DNA from 4 places in the Enterobacter cloacae complex sp. HYC033_NIDB genome. Region 2 is predicted to be linked to each of the others. Evidence: predicted binding sites of a transcription regulator. Region 2 holds the regulator's gene; each other region holds the start of a gene.
What was found. The regulator PurR, encoded in region 2, represses purine synthesis genes. The targets are predictions, from matches to a motif close to CANGCAAACGTTTGCNTG.

Region 1 (5,533 bases), 2.0 Mb from region 2:
TGCCATCTCGTCCGAAGGTAACGTTTTCCAGAAGGATGTGAGAAGGGGATGAAAAGCGGTGATCCATCAGGTCAAAGTTGAGCTCGTAATCGGTATTCACCGTGATCCAGCTGCTGACCTGCGATGCGCCCCAGCGGGTCTGGAGCAGAAAATAAAAGGCGAGCACTACAATGAGCAGGGCTACCAGAAGATAGATAAGCAGCTTTCCAATAAATTTCATGGTCTTCCTTCCCGCGAAACGCACATAAGGGTGTTATGCACGATTTATGCGCAATGCTCAAGGCGGGAATGGTGTAAAGAGATGTCACGGCAGGCATTGACAGCCTGCCGTGTGGGGATCAGTTCTTTTCAGGCGGGAAAATGAGATTCAGCACAATAGCGGTAATACCGCCCGCGGCGATGCCGGAAGAGAGCAGGTTTTTCACCCAGTCCGGGGCAAACTGCAAAATCATCGGCTGCTGGGAGACGCCAAGCCCTACGGCGAGAGACAGCGCAATAATCATGATTGCGCGGCGGTTCAGCGGCTCGCGGGAGACGATACGCACGCCAGAGGCCGCGATAGTACCGAACATCACCAGCGTTGCTCCGCCCAGAACCGGCTCAGGGATGTGCTGCACAAAGCCGCTTACCGCCGGGAACAGGCCGAGGACCACCAGCATCAGCGCCACCACGAAGCCCACGTAGCGGCTGGCCACGCCGGTCAGCTGGATCACGCCGTTGTTCTGGCCGAAGCAGGAGTTCGGGAAGGTGTTGAACACCGCCGAGACAAACGAGTTCAGTCCATTCGCCAGCACGCCGCCTTTCAGACGTTTCATGTACAGTGGGCCGGAGACCGGCTGCTCGGACACGTCGGAGGTGGCGGTGATATCGCCAATGGTTTCCAGCGAAGTGATCATAAAGACCAGCATCAGCGGCAGGAGCAGACTCCAGTCAATGCCCAGGCCGTAGTAGAGCGGCGTTGGCACGGTAATCAACGCGCTGTTGGTTGGGGTGGTGTTTTCCGGCAGCATGCCCAGCGCCCACGCCAGCAGGTAACCGGCCGCCATGGCGATCACCAGCGATGCCACGCGCAGGTACGGGTTACGCTGGCGGTTAAGCAGATTAATGATCGCCAGCACGACGCCTGCCAGCAGCAGGTTTTTCGGCGCGCCGAAGGTATGGTCGCTCATTGCCGCGTAGCCGCCCCCGATGGAGGTCAGACCCACCTGGATCAGTGACAGGCCGATAATCATCACCACCACGCCGGAGACCAGCGGGGTGATCACCCGGCGCGCCAGGTGCAGAACGCGGGAAATGATCATCTCTGTGCAGCTTGCCAGCATCAGGGTGCCGAAAAGCGCCGCCATCATCGTCGGGACATCTGCGCCGCCGGTTTTCAGTGCCGTACCGCCCATGATCAGCGGCGCCACAAAGTTAAAGCTGGTGCCCTGAATCGACAGCAAACCCGAGCCCACCGGACCCCAGGCTTTAATTTGAATGATGGAGGCCACGCCGGAAGCGAACAGAGACATACTGATGATGTGTTGCGTATCCTGCGCCGGTAACCCCAGCGCCTGGCAAATCAGCAGAGCCGGCGTGATGACCGCAACGAACATCGCCAGCAGGTGCTGGCAGGCGGCAAACAGGGTTTGAGGCAGCGGGGGACGATCTTCAAGGCGGTAAATCAGTTCGCTGTTTTGCTTCTGCGCAATCGGTTGCGCATCAGCAGACTCCAGAGTGTTAACAGACATCGGCGGCAATCCCACGGTGGAAAAGCGGGCATTTTAGCTGACCACCTGGTAAAAGCAAACGATTGCCAGCAAAAAAAAGAGAGAAAATCTGCCGGTGTGAGCAGGTTTTCTACAACGAACAGGAAAAAAAAATTACACTTTTCGCGCCGGCGGCTCATGACGAGCATCACCCGGCCCAGGATAACGCCGCGTGTGTATGGAACACGCGCATAACAGGAGCCTTTTATGATTCATCTCGATACGTTGTCGACCCTTGTTGCCGCAACGCTGGTTCTTCTGCTTGGTCGCAAGCTGGTACACAGTGTTTCCTTTCTGAAAAAGTACACCATTCCTGAACCTGTCGCCGGTGGATTGCTGGTGGCGCTGGCCCTGCTGGTGCTGAAAAAAAGCATGGGCTGGGAAATCGATTTTGATATGTCCCTGAAAGATCCGTTGATGCTGGCCTTCTTTGCCACTATCGGCCTGAACGCTAACCTCGCAAGCCTGCGTTCGGGCGGCAAGGTGCTGGGCGTGTTTCTGATTGTTGTGGTGGGCCTGCTGCTGATGCAAAACGCCATCGGCATCGGTATGGCGTCGCTGCTGGGGCTGGATCCGCTGATGGGTCTGCTGGCGGGGTCGATTACCCTGTCAGGTGGCCACGGAACGGGCGCGGCGTGGAGCAAGCTGTTCATCGAACGCTATGGCTTTGAAAACGCAACGGAAGTGGCAATGGCCTGCGCGACCTTTGGCCTGGTGCTTGGCGGGCTGATTGGCGGCCCGGTAGCGCGCTATCTGGTGAAACACTCCACCACGCCGGAAGGCAGGCCAGACGATGAAATGGTGCCGACGGCATTTGAAAAACCGGACGTTGGCCGCAGCATCACCTCGCTGGTGATGATTGAAACCATCGCCATGATTGCCATCTGCCTTACCGTGGGCAAAATCGTTGCGCAATGGCTGGCGGGAACGGCTTTCGAACTGCCAACCTTTGTCTGCGTGCTGTTTATCGGGGTGATCCTGAGCAACGGTCTGGCGCAGATGGGCTTCTACCGCGTCTTTGAGCGCGCAGTGTCCGTGCTGGGGAACGTCAGCCTGTCGCTGTTCCTGGCGATGGCGCTGATGAGCCTCAAGCTGTGGGAACTGGCCTCGCTGGCGCTGCCGATGGTGGCGATCCTGGCGGTGCAGGCTGTGTTCATGGCGCTGTATGCCATCTTTGTTACCTGGCGCATGATGGGCAAAAACTATGATGCGGCGGTACTGGCTGCGGGCCACTGTGGGTTTGGTCTGGGAGCGACGCCAACGGCCATCGCGAATATGCAGGCGATCACCGAACGGTTCGGCCCGTCGCACATGGCGTTTCTGGTGGTGCCGATGGTGGGCGCATTCTTCATTGATATCGTCAACGCGCTGGTCATTAAGCTCTACCTGATGCTGCCGATGTTTGGCTGACCGTCAGGCGTTGGAATACCGCTCGGTTTCCGGCATCCAGCGTTCAATTAACGCTGCCGCCTGTTCGGGGTAGCGTTCATGAATATGACGCGCAAGGCGTTGTACTTCGGGGATCATGGCCTGATCGCGCAATAAATCCGCTACTTTAAACTCGGCGTTACCCGTCTGACGCGTGCCCAGCAGTTCGCCCGGGCCGCGGATCTCCAGATCTTTTTGCGCAATGACGAAGCCGTCATTGCTGTCGCGTAATACCTGCAAACGCATCTGCGCGGTTTTCGACAGAGGGGCTTTGTAGAGCAGCACGCAGTGAGAGGCGATCGCGCCACGGCCCACGCGGCCTCGTAGCTGGTGGAGCTGCGCCAGGCCCAGGCGCTCCGGGTTCTCAATAATCATCAGGCTGGAGTTCGGCACGTCCACGCCCACTTCGATGACCGTGGTCGCGACCAGCAAATGCAGCTCGCCCTGTTTGAACGACTGCATCACCGCCTGCTTCTCGGCAGGCTTCATGCGCCCGTGAACCAGACCTACGTTCAGCTCCGGCAGGGCGAGTTTTAACTCTTCCCACGTGGCTTCGGCAGCCTGAGCTTCCAGCAGCTCAGACTCTTCAATCAGGGTACAGACCCAGTAAGCCTGACGTCCTTCGTGGGTGCAGGCGTTGCGCACGCGGTCAATGATGTCGCTGCGGCGCGTGTCCGGAATGGCGACCGTTGTCACCGGCGTACGACCCGGGGGGAGTTCGTCGATGGTGGAGGTATCCAGATCGGCATAGGCCGTCATCGCCAGGGTGCGCGGAATCGGCGTGGCGGTCATGATCAGCTGATGCGGGTGGAAGCCCTGTTGCAGACCTTTCTCCCACAGCGCCAGACGCTGATGAACACCAAAGCGGTGCTGTTCGTCGATAATGACCAGCGCCAGGCCGTTAAACTGCACCTGTTCCTGGAAAATGGCGTGCGTGCCGACAATCATCTGCACCTGCCCGCTGGCAATGGCTTCCTGCTGCGCAAGGCGCGCTTTGCCCTTCTGCTTCCCGGCCAGCCAGCCCACTTCAATTCCCAGCGGGGCGAACCAGTTCCGGAAATTGTTGGCGTGCTGCTCGGCCAGCAGTTCCGTCGGTGCCATCAGCGCCACCTGCTTACCGTGGGCGATGGCGCGCAAAGCGGCCAGCGCGGCGACCAGCGTTTTACCGGAACCCACGTCGCCCTGCACCAGGCGCATCATTGGCACATCCAGCGCCATATCGCGTTCGATCTCGGCAGTCACCCGCGCCTGGGCGCCGGTGGGTTTAAACGGCAGTGAGGCCAGCAGCTTATCTTTGAGCTCATCACGCTGGCTTAATGGCTGCGCGTGGAAACGCTGCGCACCTGCGCGCAGGGCCAGCATGCTCAGGTTGTGAGCCAGTAATTCCTCAAGGATAAGACGCCGTTGGGCGGGGTGTTTACCGCTCTCTAAATCAACAAGCTGAAGCGTTGGCGGTGGACGATGCAGGGTGCGCAACGCCTCCGGCAGGCTCATCATGCCCTGCGCCAGCTCCGGCGGAAGCAGCTCGTTAATGGCGCAGGTATCGAGCAGCTCCAGCGCCTGATCGGTGAGCTTGCGCAGCGTAGCCTGCTTAATGCCTTCAGTGGTTGGATAGACCGGCGTGAGCGTCTCCTGTAGCTCAGGTGAGCTGAGATCACCCTGCACGCGGTATTCCGGGTGGATCATCTCCGCGCCGTATTTGCCCCGTTTGGCTTCACCGTACGCAAGTACGCGTCGTCCAGTGGCAAGGCTGTTTTTCATTGCCGCATTGAAGTTGAAAAAGCGCATGGTGAGAATGCCGGTGCCGTCGCTGATCTGGCAGGTCATCATCCTGCGTCCGCCAAAGGTGATGTTGCAGTTCAGCACTTCCCCTTCAACGGTGGCGTAAATAGCGGGCAGCAGATCGCCAATCTTATAAAGCTGAGTACGGTCTTCGTAGCGCAGGGGGAGGTGGAGCAGGAGATCCTGCACGGTGTGCAGGCCTATCTTCGCCAGTTTACTGCTTTGTGCCGCGCCCACGCCCGTCAGGCTGTTGAGCGGTATGGCGTCCAGCAGGCGGCCTTTCATGATTTACCCCGCGTACTGCATGGTGGACCACCACTCGGCATCGGCTTCAATTTCGCCCTGCGCGTTGACGTGGGGGTAAGGCAATTTCTTCTGCTTCGCAACGCGAGCCAGCACCGGATAGCCACCTTCAAACAGCAGGCGCTGCTGCTCCTCTTCCGGCAGCATGCTGTTGCTGCGCTCGTACATTCCGGCATTCTGACGCTGGCGCTGCGCTTCATACAGGATCAGCGCCGAGGCGACCGACACGTTGAGTGACTGGACCATGCCGATCATTGGAATGATGATGTCCC
Region 2 (5,533 bases):
AATGTCGTTCGAATTACCTGCACTACCGTATGCAAAAGACGCCCTGGTCCCGCACATTTCCGCGGAAACCCTGGAGTACCATTACGGCAAGCATCACCAGACCTATGTCACCAACCTGAACAATCTGATCAAGGGCACCGATTTTGAAGGCAAAACGCTGGAAGAGATCGTGCGCAGTTCAGACGGCGGCGTATTCAACAACGCCGCACAGGTGTGGAACCACACCTTCTACTGGCACTGCCTGGCCCCCAATGCAGGCGGAGAACCTACCGGTGAGCTGGCGGCAGCGATTAACGCCGCGTTCGGCAGTTTCGCGGATTTTAAAACGAAGTTTACTGACGCAGCCGTTAAAAACTTTGGCTCCGGCTGGACCTGGCTGGTCAAAGAGGCTGATGGCAAACTGGCTATCGTTTCCACTTCTAATGCGGGTACCCCTCTGACCACCAGCGCCACGCCGCTGATGACCGTGGACGTATGGGAACACGCCTATTACATTGATTACCGTAATGCGCGCCCGAACTACCTGGAACACTTCTGGGCACTGGTTAACTGGGAATTTGTTGCGAAGAACTTCGCCGCGTAAGAGACACGCAGAAGGGGCAGCCCTTCTGCGTTTTTGTTTATTCCGCCGTACACACCGCTTCAGGCTGTTTACGACCAGACATCATCACCAGCAGCAGGCCGAGTGCAGCAATGATCGCCCCCATCACCGGCACAAAGCTGTAACCCAAACCACCTGAGATCACCGCCCCGCCCGCTGCGGCCCCCAGCGCATTGCCCAGGTTAAACGCACCGATATTCACCGACGAAGAGAGCCCCGGCGCTTCGTGCGCAACGCGCATTACACGCATCTGCAACGGTGGCACCACGGCAAAGGTTGCGGCGCCCCACACCACCATGGCAATCGCGGCACCCACTTCGTTACGCGCCAGCCACGGAATCGCCACCATGATGACAATCAGCAGCGTTAAAAAACCTTTCAGTGTTCCACTGACGGAGCGGTCGGCAAATTTCCCGCCGAGATAGTTGCCAATCGAGAACCCGACACCAATCAGCACCAGCATCGCGGTAACAAAGAGTGGCGTTGCGTGGGTAATGTCGTGCAGCACCGGGGAGATATAGGTGTAGAGCGTAAACATCGCCCCGGCCCCCAGTACCGTGGTGAGCAGCGCGGACAACACCTGAGGACGCATCAGCACCGCCAGCTCTTTACGTACTTCCGGACGTTCTCCCGCACTTCCTTTCGGCAGTGAGAAGAACAGCGCAACCATCGCGACCACGCCCAGTCCGGCGGTTGCGAGGAAAGACATACGCCAGCCGATGGCTTCTCCCAGCCAGGTGGCAGCGGGAACGCCGCCGATATTAGCGATGGTGAGGCCCATGAACATAGTGGCTACCGCGCTGGCCTGCTTATGTTTTGGCACCACGCTGGCGGCAACAACCGAGCCCAGTCCGAAGAAGGCGCCATGGTTGAGGCTGGTCAGAATGCGCGAAAGCATCAGAGTGGTGTAATCGGGCGAAATCGCGGAAAGCACATTTCCGAGAGTGAAAATCGCCATCAGGAAAATCAGCGCATTGCGGCGAGCGCGGTGGGAAAGCAGCAGCGTCATCAGCGGCGCGCCCACCATCACGCCAATCGCGTAGGCGCTAATTAACATACCGGCCGCAGGAATTGAGACGTCCACACCCCGGGCGATAACAGGCAATAACCCCATAGGGGAGAATTCAGTGGTGCCAATCCCAAAGGCGCCAATCGCCAGGGCCAGCAGGGGAAAATTGATTTTCATGAAGAGACTCCGGATACCGTGCCATAACCCGGCACAGAACTAAGAAGTCAAAAGCATGACATCAATCACAAAAAATGAGAAGTTAACATTTTGGCAAAAGATTTTTGCCGGAGAGGTAACAATAGCGGCAAGAGAGGGAGAAAGTTCTCCCTCCGCCTGAATCAGTGCAGTGCAGCGGTTAAACCACCGGCAACAATCAGAGCAAGAACAACAATGGTGGTAAACAGCGAAAACTTCAGATCGGTACTCATCAATTTTTCTCCTTTTATTCACCCTACGAAAAGTGAGCTTGCTCATTTTTACACAGTTCAGGTCAAAAATCTTCCAGGATTTAAACGGATATCCACTTTACCTCTTCCCCTTTTCATCAAGATAGGACAAAATTCCACGCTAAATTTATTAGCGTACCGGCCACTGACCCCCTCCTGACGTCCTGTGTCGTTTTCCCGGCGTGTCGCAACTCATGTTTGCGTGATAAGGGTGAGAGAAGGCAAACGTTTACCTTCAATTTTTTCAGGAGCTTAGGATATGGTCTGGAGTGACATTTAATGGCAACAATTAAAGACGTAGCAAAACGCGCAAACGTTTCCACTACAACCGTATCACATGTTATTAACAAAACGCGTTTCGTCGCTGAAGAGACGCGTAATGCCGTCTGGGCGGCAATCAAAGAACTGCACTACTCGCCAAGTGCCGTCGCCCGCAGCCTGAAGGTTAATCACACCAAATCGATTGGCCTGCTGGCCACCAGCAGTGAAGCGGCCTACTTTGCTGAAATCATCGAAGCCGTTGAAAAAAACTGCTTCCAGAAAGGCTATACCCTGATTCTGGGCAACGCGTGGAACAACATTGAAAAACAGCGCGCTTACCTGTCAATGATGGCGCAAAAGCGCGTCGACGGCCTGCTGGTAATGTGTTCTGAATACCCTGAGTCGGTCCTTTCCATGCTGGAAGAGTATCGCCACATTCCGATGGTGGTCATGGACTGGGGCGAAGCGCGCGCAGACTTCACCGACTCCGTTATTGATAACGCCTTTGAAGGCGGCTACATGGCGGGGCGTTATCTGGTAGAACGCGGTCATCGTGAAATTGGCGTGATCCCGGGTCCGCTGGAGCGTAACACCGGAGCTGGCCGTCTGGCCGGTTTCATGAAAGCGATGGAAGAGGCGCTGATCACCGTGCCGGAAAACTGGATTGTTCAGGGCGACTTCGAGCCGGAGTCGGGCTATCGCGCCATGCAGCAGATCGTCTCCCAGCCGCATCGCCCTACCGCGGTGTTCTGCGGCGGCGACATCATGGCGATGGGCGCGCTCTGCGCGGCGGATGAACTCGGCCTGCGCGTCCCGCAGGATATCTCGGTGATCGGCTATGACAACGTGCGCAACGCCCGCTTCTTTACCCCGGCGCTGACCACCATTCACCAGCCGAAAGATTCGCTGGGTGAAACGGCCTTCAACATGCTGCTGGACAGGATCGTCAACAAGCGTGAACAGTCCCAGTCCATTGAAGTTCACCCGCGCCTGATTGAACGCCGTTCCGTTGCGGACGGTCCGTTCCGCGACTACCGTCGTTAATCTCATTACGGGGCCAGCTATGCTGGTTCCCGCAACCACTCCCGGTTCAGCGTTTCGCTGTCGCCCAGATAATCCAGCAGCCAGGCCATGGCGGGCGAGACGTCGTTTTGCTGCCACGTCAGACAGCACGCGGCATCCGGGAAGGGGTTTTCCAGCGTCAAGGCCACCCACTCTCCCGCATCGATGCGCGGGCGCGCAAAATGCACCGGCACCATGCCAACGCACAGCCCCGCGCTCAGACAGGTGGCCGACGACTCCCAGTCCGGCGCGACCACGCGGCGCTGATTATCCAGCAGCCAGGTAATGCGCTTGGGCAGCGAGCGGGAGGTATCTTCCAGCACCAGCGAGGGCCAGTTGCGTAAGGTGTCATCGCTCAGCGGACCTTCCAGCGCCGCCAGCGGGTGATCGCGCGCGACCACGCAGGTCCAGCTCAGCATGCCCATGTCGCGAAACGCGTAGCGCCCCCCAACCGGGATCGCCTGGGTTGCACCAATCGCCATCTCCGCCCTGCCGTCCGCCAGCGCATCCCAGACGCCGTTGAACACTTCCTGCGAAACACGCAGTTCGACGTCGGAAAAATGACGATAGAAATCGACGATCATCTGCCGGGTCCGCTCCGGCTTAACGATGTTATCCACCGCGATAGCGAGATGCCCGCGCCAGCCGTTGGCGATCTGCTGGCACTGCTCACGGGTGATCTGCATTTTTTTGATAACAGACCGCCCTTCCTTCAAAAACCACGCTCCGGCAGGCGTGAGCTCCACGTCGCGATGGCGCCGCTCGAACAGCGGGACCGCCAGCCACGCTTCCAGCTGGCGCACCGTATAGCTGATAGCCGAGGGAACGCGATGCAGCTCCTGGGCGGCACCGGTAAAGCTGCCGTTACGCGCCACGGCATCAACCACTTCAAGGGAATAATCTGACCACATCTTTAGCCTGCAAATTTTTTGAACGCACCCGCCAAATATTAGCGTTTCACAAGCCGCTTTGCACTCCCTACACTCTGCGCCAACGTACACCTGCCTCCTCAGGAGAAAAAAGTGCAACCCAGGAAAGGATTTTTAGTCTGGCTCGGCGGCTTAAGCGTGCTGGGCTTTTTGGCAACCGATATGTATCTGCCCGCGTTCGCCGCGATGCAGGAAGATTTGCAAACCCCTGCCGCCGCCATCAGCGCCAGTTTAAGTTTGTTCCTTGCTGGCTTTGCTTTTGCGCAATTGCTGTGGGGGCCGCTCTCGGATCGTTTTGGCCGTAAGCCCGTCCTGTTGTTGGGGCTGGCGATTTTTGCCGTAGGCTGTCTGGGCATGCTGTGGGTCCGCGATGCCGCCTGGCTGCTGGCGCTGCGCTTTATTCAGGCGGTCGGCGTCTGCGCCGCAGCGGTGACCTGGCAGGCGCTGGTGACCGATTACTACCCCGCCTCGCGCACTAACCGCATATTCGCCACTATTATGCCGCTGGTCGGCCTGTCGCCGGCGCTTGCCCCGTTACTGGGCAGCTGGATCCTGGCGCATTTCGACTGGCAGGCCATTTTCGCCACGCTCTTTGCTATTACGCTGGTCCTGATGCTGCCTGCTTTCGGGCTTAAACCTGCGCATAAAAAAGAGACGCATCCGGACGCAAAGCCCATCACCTTTACCTCTTTACTGCGGTCGAAAGCCTATCGCGGTAACGTGCTGATTTATGCTGCCTGCTCTGCCAGCTTCTTTGCCTGGCTAACCGGTTCGCCGTTCATTCTGCATGACATGGGCTACAGCCCGGCGGCTATCGGCCTGAGCTATGTACCACAGACCATCGCCTTCCTGGTGGGTGGCTATGGCTGTCGCGCCGCGCTGCAAAAATGGGAAGGCCAACAGATGCTGCCCTGGCTGCTGGTGCTGTATGCACTAAGCGTGATTGCGACCTGGGCTGTCGGCTTTATACCCGGCGCCGGGCTTGCAGAAATTTTGATTCCGTTCTGCGTCATGGCGATCGCTAACGGGGCTATCTACCCTATCGTTGTAGCCCAGGCGTTGCGTCCATTCCCGCAGGCGACAGGCCGCGCTGCCGCGCTGCAAAATACCCTGCAACTTGGCCTGTGCTTCCTGGCAAGTCTCGTGGTCTCGGCGTTGATTGCAACCCCGCTGCTCACCACTACCAGCGTGATGCTGGTCACCGTTGCGCTGGCGGGTTTGGGCT
Region 3 (5,533 bases), 1.5 Mb from region 2:
TTTGAGAAAATGCTGACGCTTTCTGGCTATCAGGTGCGTATTCTGGAGAAAAAGGACTGGTCGCACGCGCCGGAGCTGATGAAAGACGCCGGAATGGTTATCGTCAGCGTGCCGATCCATGTGACGGAGCAAATAATCGCGAAACTTCCTCCGCTGCCGGAAGATTGCATACTGGTGGACCTGGCCTCCGTTAAAAATGGTCCGCTACAGGCAATGCTGGCGGCGCACACTGGCCCCGTGCTTGGGTTACACCCGATGTTTGGCCCGGACAGCGGAAGCCTGGCGAAGCAGGTAGTGGTTTACTGTGACGGACGGCAGCCGGAAGCCTACCAGTGGTTCCTGGAACAGATCCAGGTCTGGGGAGCACGTTTGCACCGCATTAGCGCGGTAGAGCATGACCAGAACATGGCGTTTATTCAGGCGCTGCGCCACTTTGCAACCTTCGCCTATGGGCTGCACCTGGCGGAAGAGAACGTTCAGCTTGAACAATTGCTGGCGCTTTCCTCGCCAATCTATCGTCTGGAGCTGGCGATGGTCGGGCGACTGTTTGCCCAGGATCCGCAGCTTTACGCCGACATCATCATGTCGTCTGAAAATAATCTGGCGCTGATCAAGCGCTATTATCAGCGTTTTGGCGAAGCGATCACCTTGCTGGAACACGGCGATAAACAAGCCTTTATCGACAGTTTCCGTAAAGTGGAGCACTGGTTCGGTGATTACGCCACGCGATTCCAGAGTGAAAGCCGCACGCTGTTGCGCCAGGCAAATGACAGTCGCCAGTAATGCGATGATGTATATACTGAAAGCCAGCAATGCTGGCTTTTTTCATTTTGGGGAACTGTCATGGCTGAACCGCAGCTGCTGTTGAACTATACCGGGCATCTGCCCGAATGCCCGACGTGGAGTGCAGAAGAGAAGGCGCTCTACTGGGCGGATATCCTGGAAGGGGAGATCCATCGGTACCATTTGCCCACCGCAGAGCACTCGGTGCTCTCATTCCATGAAGAAGTTGGGTGTTTTGCCCTGCGTGAACGCGGCGGATTTATCGTCGCGATGCGAAACGCCATCTGGCTGACCGATAAACACGGCCTGCTCCAGCGTAAGGTTTGCGATAACCCATCCAACCCGCAGCTTGCACGCTTTAACGATGGCGGTACCGATCATCAGGGACGGTTTTATGCGGGCACCTTCTGGGGGCCGGGAGATTATAACGGCGCCATACTGATGCGTATTGACAACGACCTGACGCCGAAAGTGATCCAGTGCGATATTCACGGGCATAACGGTTTAGCGTTTAGTCCTGACAAACGATGGATGTTTACTTCTGATACGCCGAACGGTGTGATCTACCGTACGCCGCTTGATGAGCAGGGGGAACCCGGTAAGCGCGAAGAGTTTCGCCGGTTTAGCGAGGGAGAAGGTATGCCCGACGGAGCGGCAATGGACGAGGAAGGCTGCTACTGGAGCGCACTGTTTGACGGCTGGCGTATCGCACGGTTTTCACCGCAAGGCGAACAGCTGGAAGAGTACCGGCTGCCGGTACGCTGCCCGACAATGGTCTGCTTTGGCGGCGACGATATGAAAACGCTGTTTATCACCACCACGCGGGAAAATATGGAGGCGGAGGAGCTGGCGAAATATCCGCTTTCCGGTGCCATCTTCACCCTGCCTGTAAATGTGGCAGGGATGAAGAAAAGCCGCTTTATCGAACGTTAAGCCGGATCGACCGGGACCACGTTTTCGCTCGGATAGCAGCCCAGCACTTTCATGGAGCGTGTGATCTCGCCCAGTTCGCGCAGGGCTTTCTGCATGGACGCAGACTCCAGGTTGGCCTGAACGTCGAGATAAAACATTTCTTCCCACGGGTTGCCATGTATTGGGCGGGATTCCAGCTTCGTCATGATCAGGTTGTGATTACGCAGCACCAGCAGCGCTTCAACCAGCGCACCCGCCTGCTGGCCGGTCGCCATCAGCAGGGTGGTTTTCGCCGGGACCTGGTCCGACACGTTGATGGCCTTGCGGGCCAGAACCACGAAACGGGTGATATTCTGCGTCTGGTTGGCCAGATTGCGTTCCAGCACCTGTAAGCCATACAGCGCGCCGCCCGCTTCGCTACCGAGAGCCGCGACGGCAGAAGAGTTTGCCTGCGCCACTTTTTCCATCGCCGCTGAGGTGCTTTCGGTGTATTCAATTTTCCAGTGCGGATAACGGTTCAGGAACTGGCTGCACTGCTGGAACGGCTGCGGGTGGCTGTACACCGTTTCGATCTGACTCAGATCGGTTGAGCCAGAGACCAGCACGCAGTGATCGATAGGGATAGTCAACTCGCCGACTAACGACAGGCTGGTGTGCTGGAGCAGATCGTAAACATCGTTGATGGCACCGGAACTGGTGTTCTCAATAGGCACTACGGCGTAATCTGCCTGGCCGGTTTCGACCTGGTTGAAAATGTCTGCAAATTTCGCGCAGCCGCTCTCAATAAACTCTTCGAAATGGCGGGCTGCGTACTGGCGAGCTGCCAGGTGAGAATAGGACCCTTTCGGGCCGAGGAAAGCGATACGAGCAGAGTGCGGGTTGGTTTTGTTCAGATGCTGCTGGAGCAGGGCTTGTTGCGTCAGAACGGAGTCTTCGATGATGAGCTGGAACAGGCGGGTGATGTAGTGCGCATCCAGATGATGCGCTTTGCCGAGTTGAATCAACCGTTCCAGTAAATCACGTTCGCGATCGATATCGCGCACCGGCCGATGGGACTCGAGCTTGGCTTTGCCCACTTCAACGGCGAGCGCGCGGCGTTCTGCCAGCAGGGCCAGTAATTTTTCGTCGAGTGCACTGATTTTTACGCGTAAATCCAGGAGCGGGTTTTCCGGTGTCATAGTGTTGTCTGTCTCATTTTATCGTTATCAATAAAAAAGGCCTCCCGGTGTGGGAGGCCTTGTTGTTCGTCTTCGCATTCTTTATCACACGACGAAACGCCTCCCGGTCAGGGGAAGGTAAAAAAGAATGCGAAGAAAAACGGCGTCTGTTTCATAAAGTCATCCTGAAATTGATAGGGTTAAAGTACCTGCACTGTTTTGATCCTGTCAATAAAAAACGCGCCCGAAGGCGCGTTGTCGGTACACTCAATTTTAGAGGATTACTCTTCTTCAACTTCTTCCGCGAAGCTGGCGTCTTTCACCGAGGTTGCGGCGCGACGTGCTTCACCTTTGTGTTGCACTTTATTGAGCTGCCGTTCCAGCTTGTTGATCAAATCGTTAATTGCGGTGTACATATCCTCGTGTTTTGCGCTGGCGACCAGATGGCCGTTTGGAGTATTGATAGTTGCATCAGCGATGAAACCCTGCGGCTCCTTGGACAGGATGATATGTGGATTAATCAAATGTGTTTGCCATTTATCCAGTTTGGCGAGACGGTCTGCGACGTGCTGGCGGATTGCCGGAGTAATTTCCATTTGTTTACTGGTAATGTTCATTGTCATAAATTTTACCTCTTGTCTTTCCGTCTTGGTGATTCCAGCATACCCGACCTAATGTCAAAATGTGTGATTTAGATCACGTTATTTTGTCGGTTTTTGTCAGGGAATCTTTTTTGTGAGGCAGGGCAGGAAGAGGTGAGATTTACCTTGTCGAAGCCAACAATTGCGGTCATAGTTGAATGGATGTGTTGAAGCTAAACCGCTTCAGCGTAAGTCTGAAAGAATAAAAAAACGGCAGCCCGCGGGCTGCCGTTATGCGTTGTAGCGGTATCAGGTGTTGCTGCTGTTCGCGGCGATGATTTTCGCCACTTTGTCAGCCTGAGCCGTCATCTGCATCTGGCGATACGCATTTTCCATCAGCTTCAGGCCATCACGCGTGGCCTGGGTATCCGGATAATCACGCAGCATGCCTTCTACACGGTTAACCACGGCAACCCATGCGCCACGGCGGGTGTAGTATTCCGCAACGGAGTACTCATATTTCGCCAGACGATCTTTCAGGAACACCAGACGCTTAGTGGCATCGGTAATGTACTGGCTGTTCGGGTAGCTACGCACCAGCTTGGAGAAGTCATTGAAAGCATCACGCGCATGTTGCGGGTCACGGTCGGAACGATCCACCCCGAAGAAGCCCTGCAATGCACTATCATCCAGCGCCATGTTAGTCAGGCCGCGCATGTACATCACGTAATCGATGTTAGGATGGGTAGGGTTCAGACGCATGAAACGATCGATCGTTGCCTGAGCCAGCGGCAGATCGGCATTTTTGTAGTAGGCGTAGATAAGATCTAACTGTACCTGCTGCGAATACGGGCCAAACGGATAGCGATTATCCAACGCTTCCAGTTGCGTTATCGCCTGTTTCCAGTTACCGTCCTGCAACTTTTGTTGTGCAGTCGCATAGATTTCATTCGGCGGATTGTCAGGGACCTGTTCATTCGAACCGGAGCAGCCCACCAAAGCCAGGCTCAACGTGGCCGCTGCCACCAGATATTTCATGCGCGTCATGACGTTTTGACTTTCCTCAAATGTTTGTCCGGGAGAAACTCAGTTCCTGCTCCCGATTAAGACCAGCTACAATAGCACACTATATTAAACGGCAAAGCCGTAAAACCCAACGTTAAACGAAGAAGCAGTTTATGGCACAACGAGTAGAACTCACCGCAACAGTCTCCGAAAATCAGCTCGGTCAACGCTTAGATCAGGCTTTGGCCGAATTGTTCCCTGATTATTCGCGTTCACGCATAAAAGAATGGATCCTTGACCAGCGCGTGCTGGTAAACGGCAAGATCTGGGACAAACCAAAAGAGAAAGTGTTTGGTGGGGAAGCTGTCGCCATCAATGCTGAAATCGAAGAGGAAGTCCGCTTCGAGCCGCAGGATATCCCGCTGGATATCGTCTACGAAGATGACGATATTCTGGTCATCAACAAGCCGCGCGACTTTGTTGTTCATCCGGGCGCGGGCAATCCTGACGGTACGGTACTTAACGCTCTCCTTCATTATTATCCGCCGATTGCCGACGTACCGCGTGCCGGTATCGTTCACCGTCTGGATAAAGACACCACGGGTCTGATGGTGGTGGCGAAGACGGTCCCAGCTCAGACTCGCCTGGTGGAATCTTTGCAATTGCGCGAAATTACCCGTGAGTATGAAGCGGTGGCGATTGGTCATATGACCTCTGGCGGCACGGTGGAAGAGCCTATCAGCCGTCACCCAACCAAGCGTACGCATATGTCCGTACACCCAATGGGTAAACCGGCGGTAACCCACTACCGCATCATGGAACATTTCCGTATTCATACGCGCCTGCGTCTGCGCCTGGAAACCGGGCGTACTCACCAGATCCGCGTGCACATGGCGCATATTACCCATCCGCTGGTGGGTGACCCGGTTTACGGCGGTCGTCCGCGTCCACCAAAGGGCGCATCGGATGAATTCATCTCCGTGCTGCGTAAATTCGATCGCCAGGCGCTGCATGCGACGATGCTGCGTCTTTATCACCCAATTACTGGAATTCAGATGGAATGGCATGCGCCGATCCCACAGGATATGGTGGAAC
Region 4 (5,533 bases), 1.2 Mb from region 2:
AGGGCAAAATAACCATGCCGGCCGTTTTAAACGAGCCCGAAGAGATGCTGGCGGCGATATCGCGGGCATCGTGGACAACGTCAGCCAGGGCCTGAACGTCGCGCAGAGAGAGATCGGTTTCAAGAGAGAGGGTCTGACGCGCCGCCTGGCTCATCACCAGATGGGTTTCTACGCCTGCAACGTCACGCAGCACCTGTAAAAGCCGGACGCCATAAATCGCGCCGCTGGCACCGCTGATCCCTACAATGAGTCGTTTCATGATTTTCGCCCTTGCTGATTTCAGGGCAGACTGTGCAGGATTTTACGGGGAGTTGCAAGTGAGGGCGAGCGCCCTCACCTGCATACGCATCAACCTTCGTTGTGCATCTCTAAGCTTTCGAGATCGTTTTGCAGCTGGACGGCTTTCGCATCGTCGTTACGCAGCGAATCCAGATAGTCGAGATACTGCTGGTCAACGTCTTTCGTTACGTAGATCCCATTGAATACCGAGCATTCGAACTGCTGAATATCCGGGTTCTCGGCGCGCACCGCGTCGATCAAATCGTTCAGATCCTGGAAAATCAGGCCGTCGGCACCGATGATCTGCCGAATTTCGTCTACTTCACGACCGTGAGCAATCAGCTCATTAGCGGTTGGCATATCAATGCCATACACGTTCGGGAAGCGAATTTCCGGCGCTGCGGAGGCGAGATACACTTTCTTCGCCCCGGCCTCACGCGCCATCTCGATGATCTGCTCAGACGTCGTGCCGCGCACAATGGAGTCGTCCACCAGCAGCACGTTCTTGTCGCGGAACTCGGCACGGTTAGCGTTCAGCTTACGACGTACGGACTTACGACGCAGCTGCTGGCCCGGCATGATAAAGGTGCGGCCCACGTAGCGGTTTTTTACGAAGCCCTGACGGTACGGCTTGTCCAGAATACGGGCAATTTCCAGCGCGATATCACAGGAGGTTTCAGGGATTGGGATCACGACATCAATGTCGAGATCGTCCCACTCGCGGGCAATCTTCTCGCCCAGCTTCGTCCCCATGTTGACGCGCGCGCTGTAAACGGAAATCTTGTCGATGAACGAGTCCGGACGCGCGAAGTAAACGTATTCGAACAGGCACGGGTTGCTCACCGGGTTGTCGGCGCACTGACGGGTAAACAGCTGGCCCTTCTCAGTGATGTAGACCGCTTCGCCTGGCGCGACATCACGCAGGAATTCGAAGCCCAGAGTGTCCAGCGCCACGCTTTCGGAGGCAACCATGTACTCGGAACGGCCATCGCCGAGGTCACGTTTGCCGAGCACCAGCGGGCGAATGCCATTTGGATCGCGGAAGGCCACCATGCCGTGACCGATGATCATCGCCACGCAAGCGTACGCGCCACGGATCAGGCGGTTAGTCGCGGCAACGGCGGCAAAAATGTTGTCTGCTTCCAGCGGATAATGGCGGAAGTTATCCAGTTCGCTGGCAAAGATATTGAGCAGGATTTCAGAATCAGAGGTGGTGTTAATGTGGCGACGTTTCTCTTCGAACAGCTTTTTACGCAGCTCGTGGGCATTGGTCAGATTGCCATTGTGGGCAAGCGTGATGCCATACGGGGAGTTAACGTAAAAAGGCTGAGCCTCAGAGGCGCTGGAACTGCCAGCAGTAGGATAACGAACGTGACCGATCCCCATATTACCTTGCAGACGCTGCATATGGCGGGCTTCAAACACATCGTTTACCAGGCCATTCGCCTTGCGTAAACGGAAGCAGTTGTTTGCATCAATGGTGATGATACCCGCAGCATCCTGCCCACGGTGCTGAAGCACCGTTAACGCGTCATAAATCGACTGGTTTACCGGCATGAAACCGGCGATACCGACAATACCGCACATTCGTCTTTTCCTCGTTAAGCCACATCTCAGGGTTTATGCCCTGGGCAAGAAACTCGACGAGCTTTGCAGATAGTCAAAGAACCATCTGATGATGAAGCTGAACTCCGGAATGAGCTGCGATTTTTGCCAGTCTTCACTTTTGGAGAACCCGGTAAAGGTATCCAGGAAGAACAGGATCGCGGCCACAATGAGCACGCCTCGCAACGCGCCGAAACAGATGCCGAGTACCCTGTCCGTTCCTGACAGACCGGTTTTCTCGACCAGCTGACCTATCACGTAATTGACGATAGCGCCGACAATCAGCGTCGCGATAAACAGCACCGCGATGGCGATTCCGTTTCGGACCAGTTCATCTTCAAAGCCCGTGAACCAGACAGACAGGTAAGTGTAGTAATGACTGGCAACAAAGAAAGCACAACCCCAGGTTACCAGCGATAACGCTTCACGAACAAAGCCACGGATCAGGCTAACCAGACAGGAAAAACCAATCACCGCAATGATGGCGTAATCAATCCAGACCATATGTGTCCCACGATTAAACGCCCTGTCATCCAGTTCGGGGCGAATTCTAACAGAAAAAGAAAACGTTTGCGTAGGGATTTCCTTCCCACGCGTAAATAAAAAAGGCGCTGAAAAAATGCTCAACGCCACCGCACCGTTGACGTTTCTGTGAACGTCTGCCTCCCCCTCACCCCGGCCCTCTCCCCTTTGGGGAGAGGGTTAGGGTGAGGGGGTAATTTCTATCAGTTTGCGCTGTAGTTCATCACCACACCGCTCAGGCCGGAGATTTGCTTCAGCTCGCCAAGCGAACCTTTGAGCTTATCTTTAGACGCATCCGGCCCCACGAGGATACGGGTAATTTTACCCTGTACTGGCGTGGTGGGTGAAGTATAAACACGGTATCCCGCGCCGCGCAGTTTACTCACGATCTCATTGACCTTATCTGCATTTTTCAACGCACCGAGCTGAACGACATAGGCTTTACCCGTAGGGGCGGCCTCCTGCTGGGTCTGTTTGGCCGGTGGCGGCGTTTCCGTTGCCGCAGCCAGCTGCTCGTCGGCTTTGTCACGCTGCGGTTTAGGCTGCGTTTTCTCTACCGGCTTCGGTTTTTCAACCGGTTTGGGTTGCTCTACCGGTACAGGATCGATTTCAACGTTGTTATTCGCGGCCAGACGCGACGGATCAAGAGACGGCGCGGCTGCATCACCTGCGCGCACCTCTTCCGCTGCACCTTCTGGCGGCTGGGCAGGCAGCGCCTGCGTTGCCGCTGGCAGCATATCGGGCTCGTCGCGATCGCCCGGTTTGGGTACCAGCGGAATGGCCGCAAATTCATCCTGGTAATGCTTTTTTTGCCCGTCGAGCAGTCCCGGGAGAATAATCACCCCGAGCGCGACCAGCACAATGGTTCCTGTTAAACGGTTCTGAAACTTACTCGCCACCGGTTCTCCCCGCGTCCATCACTTCCATGACATGTGCCACCGTGTGGAATGACCCACACACCAGCACGGTATCTTCTGGTTTAGCCTCCGCCATCGCGGCACGCCAGGCCGAAACCACACTGCTGTAGATTTCGCCTTTGCCGAGATGTTCCATCAACTGCTCAGCAGTCGCGCCGCGCGGCCCTTCCAGAGGAGCACAATACCAGCTATCGACCACACTCTCCATGCAGGCCAGCGTCCCGCCGATATCTTTATCATGAAGCATACCGATAACCGCCAGCACGCGCCCGATTTTTGGTAACGATTTGAGACGTCCTGCGAGGTACGCCGCCGCATGCGGGTTATGTGCAACATCCAGAATCAGACGCGGTGACTCACTCACAATCTGAAAACGTCCCGGTAACAGTGCGTTCTGAATGCCGTCGCGGATCGCCTGCTCACTTACCGCTAATCCGCTGGCGCGCAGGGCTGCCAGCGCAGTCGCCGCGTTAGGCTGCGGCACCTGCGGCAGCGGCAGATTCTCCAGCACGCCCTGCGCATCGCTGAAGCGCCAGCCTTTGTCCTGCACCTCATACTGCCAGTCCACGCCGCGACGCAGCAGACGAGCGCCCTTCTCTTTCGCTACCTCAGCAATGGTGTGCGGCATGTCCGGTTCGCCTACCACGGCAGGCTTATTGGCCCGGAAAATACCGGCCTTCTCACGGCCAATGCTCTCGCGGTCCGGGCCCAGCCAGTCGGTGTGATCCAGCGCGATGCTGGTGACGACGGCGACATCCGCATCCACCATATTGGTGGCATCCAGACGCCCGCCCAACCCCACTTCCAGGATCACCACGTCCAGCTGCGCCTGCTTAAACAGCCACAGCGCCGACAGGGTGCCGTATTCGAAATAGGTTAATGAGGTTTCGCCGCGCGCAGCTTCGATAGCGGCAAACGACGCCGTATGGGCGGATTCCGCCAGCTCGGTGTTTTGCACGCGCACGCGCTCGGTATAGCGCACCAGATGCGGCGAGCTGTAAACGCCAACCTTGTACCCCGCCGCCATCAGGACAGATTCCAGCGTGCGGCAGGTGGTGCCTTTACCGTTAGTGCCGGCCACGGTAAATACGAAAGGCGCGGGTTTCAACACGTCAAGACGCGCGGCAACCTGGCTTACGCGCTCAAGGCCCATGTCGATAGTTTTACTGTGCAGGTTTTCCAGATAAGAAAGCCACGCGGCCAGGGGCGACGTGGCTTGAGGAATGCTTTTATTTTCCATGATGCCCGGTTGTCATTAACGGTTTAGAAAGCAAAAGGGCAGCGCCATTCGGCCCTGCCCTTTTCAGTTATCAGGCCTCGGGTTCCTGATCCGGTACCACCACGCCTTCGCGCGGCTCGTCCGGGTTCGGCGCCGGCAGATTCATCAGCTTCGCCAGGACGCTTGCCAGTTTCAGGCGCATTTCCGGACGGCGGACGATCATGTCGATGGCGCCCTTCTCAATGAGGAACTCACTGCGCTGGAAGCCCGGCGGCAGTTTCTCACGTACGGTCTGCTCGATAACGCGAGGACCCGCAAAGCCGATCAGCGCTTTTGGCTCAGCGATGTTCAGGTCGCCCAGCATCGCGAAGCTTGCAGAAACGCCGCCCATGGTTGGATCGGTTAGTACCGAGATGTACGGCAGACCGCGCTCCTGCATTTTCGCCAGCGCCGCAGAGGTTTTCGCCATCTGCATCAGGGACATCAGCGCTTCCTGCATACGTGCGCCACCGGAGGCGGAGAAGCAGATCAGCGGGCAGTTGTCTTCCAGCGCCTGCTCAACGGCACGCACGAAGCGCGCGCCAACCACAGAGCCCATTGAGCCGCCCATAAAGGAGAACTCAAACGCGGCGGCAACCACCGGCATCTCGTGCAGGGTGCCTTTCATAACGATCAGCGCGTCTTTCTCGCCGGTCTCTTTCTGTGCAGAGGCCAGGCGATCTTTGTATTTTTTGGAGTCGCGGAACTTAAGCACATCTTTCGGCTCCAGTTCGCTGCCCAGTTCTACCAGAGAACCTTCGTCCAGCAGGCTATGCAGGCGGTTACGCGCCGACATACGCATATGGTGGTCACACTTCGGACACACCTCAAGATTGCGTTCCAGCTCTGCGCGATACAGAACCTGGCCGCAGCTATCACACTTCGTCCATACCCCTTCAGGAATGCTCGCTTTACGCGTTGGGGTAATGTTGCTTTTAATTCGTTCAATCCA

Region 1: gltS (sodium/glutamate symporter) is a predicted target of PurR. The motif match lies at 1,782-1,799, and genes of this name have one in related genera.
Region 3: raiA (ribosome-associated translation inhibitor RaiA) is a predicted target of PurR. The motif match lies at 3,573-3,590, and genes of this name have one in related genera.
Region 4: cvpA (colicin V production protein) is a predicted target of PurR. The motif match lies at 2,444-2,461, and genes of this name have one in related genera.

The regions. Positions count from the first base shown of each region.
Region 1 is NZ_CP115123.1:889,157-894,689, forward strand. It holds gene O1721_RS04230 (AsmA family protein) at 1-220, opposite strand, end outside; gene xanP (xanthine/proton symporter XanP) at 339-1,730, opposite strand; gene gltS (sodium/glutamate symporter) at 1,956-3,158, shown strand; gene recG (ATP-dependent DNA helicase RecG) at 3,162-5,243, opposite strand; gene trmH (tRNA (guanosine(18)-2'-O)-methyltransferase TrmH) at 5,247-5,533, opposite strand, start outside.
Region 2 is NZ_CP115123.1:2,874,652-2,880,184, reverse strand. It holds gene sodB (superoxide dismutase [Fe]) at 2-583, shown strand; gene O1721_RS13895 (MFS transporter) at 621-1,787, opposite strand; gene cydH (cytochrome bd-I oxidase subunit CydH) at 1,949-2,038, opposite strand; gene purR (HTH-type transcriptional repressor PurR) at 2,336-3,361, shown strand; gene punR (DNA-binding transcriptional activator PunR) at 3,379-4,290, opposite strand; gene punC (purine nucleoside transporter PunC) at 4,402-5,533, shown strand, end outside.
Region 3 is NZ_CP115123.1:4,332,112-4,337,644, reverse strand. It holds gene tyrA (bifunctional chorismate mutase/prephenate dehydrogenase) at 1-783, shown strand, start outside; gene O1721_RS20700 (SMP-30/gluconolactonase/LRE family protein) at 844-1,716, shown strand; gene pheA (bifunctional chorismate mutase/prephenate dehydratase) at 1,713-2,873, opposite strand; Phe leader region at 2,904-3,029, opposite strand; gene pheL (pheA operon leader peptide PheL) at 2,981-3,028, opposite strand; gene raiA (ribosome-associated translation inhibitor RaiA) at 3,134-3,475, opposite strand; gene bamD (outer membrane protein assembly factor BamD) at 3,743-4,480, opposite strand; gene rluD (23S rRNA pseudouridine(1911/1915/1917) synthase RluD) at 4,612-5,533, shown strand, end outside.
Region 4 is NZ_CP115123.1:4,093,641-4,099,173, forward strand. It holds gene O1721_RS19600 (UbiX family flavin prenyltransferase) at 1-259, opposite strand, end outside; gene purF (amidophosphoribosyltransferase) at 349-1,866, opposite strand; gene cvpA (colicin V production protein) at 1,900-2,388, opposite strand; gene dedD (cell division protein DedD) at 2,610-3,305, opposite strand; gene folC (bifunctional tetrahydrofolate synthase/dihydrofolate synthase) at 3,295-4,563, opposite strand; gene accD (acetyl-CoA carboxylase, carboxyltransferase subunit beta) at 4,634-5,533, opposite strand, start outside.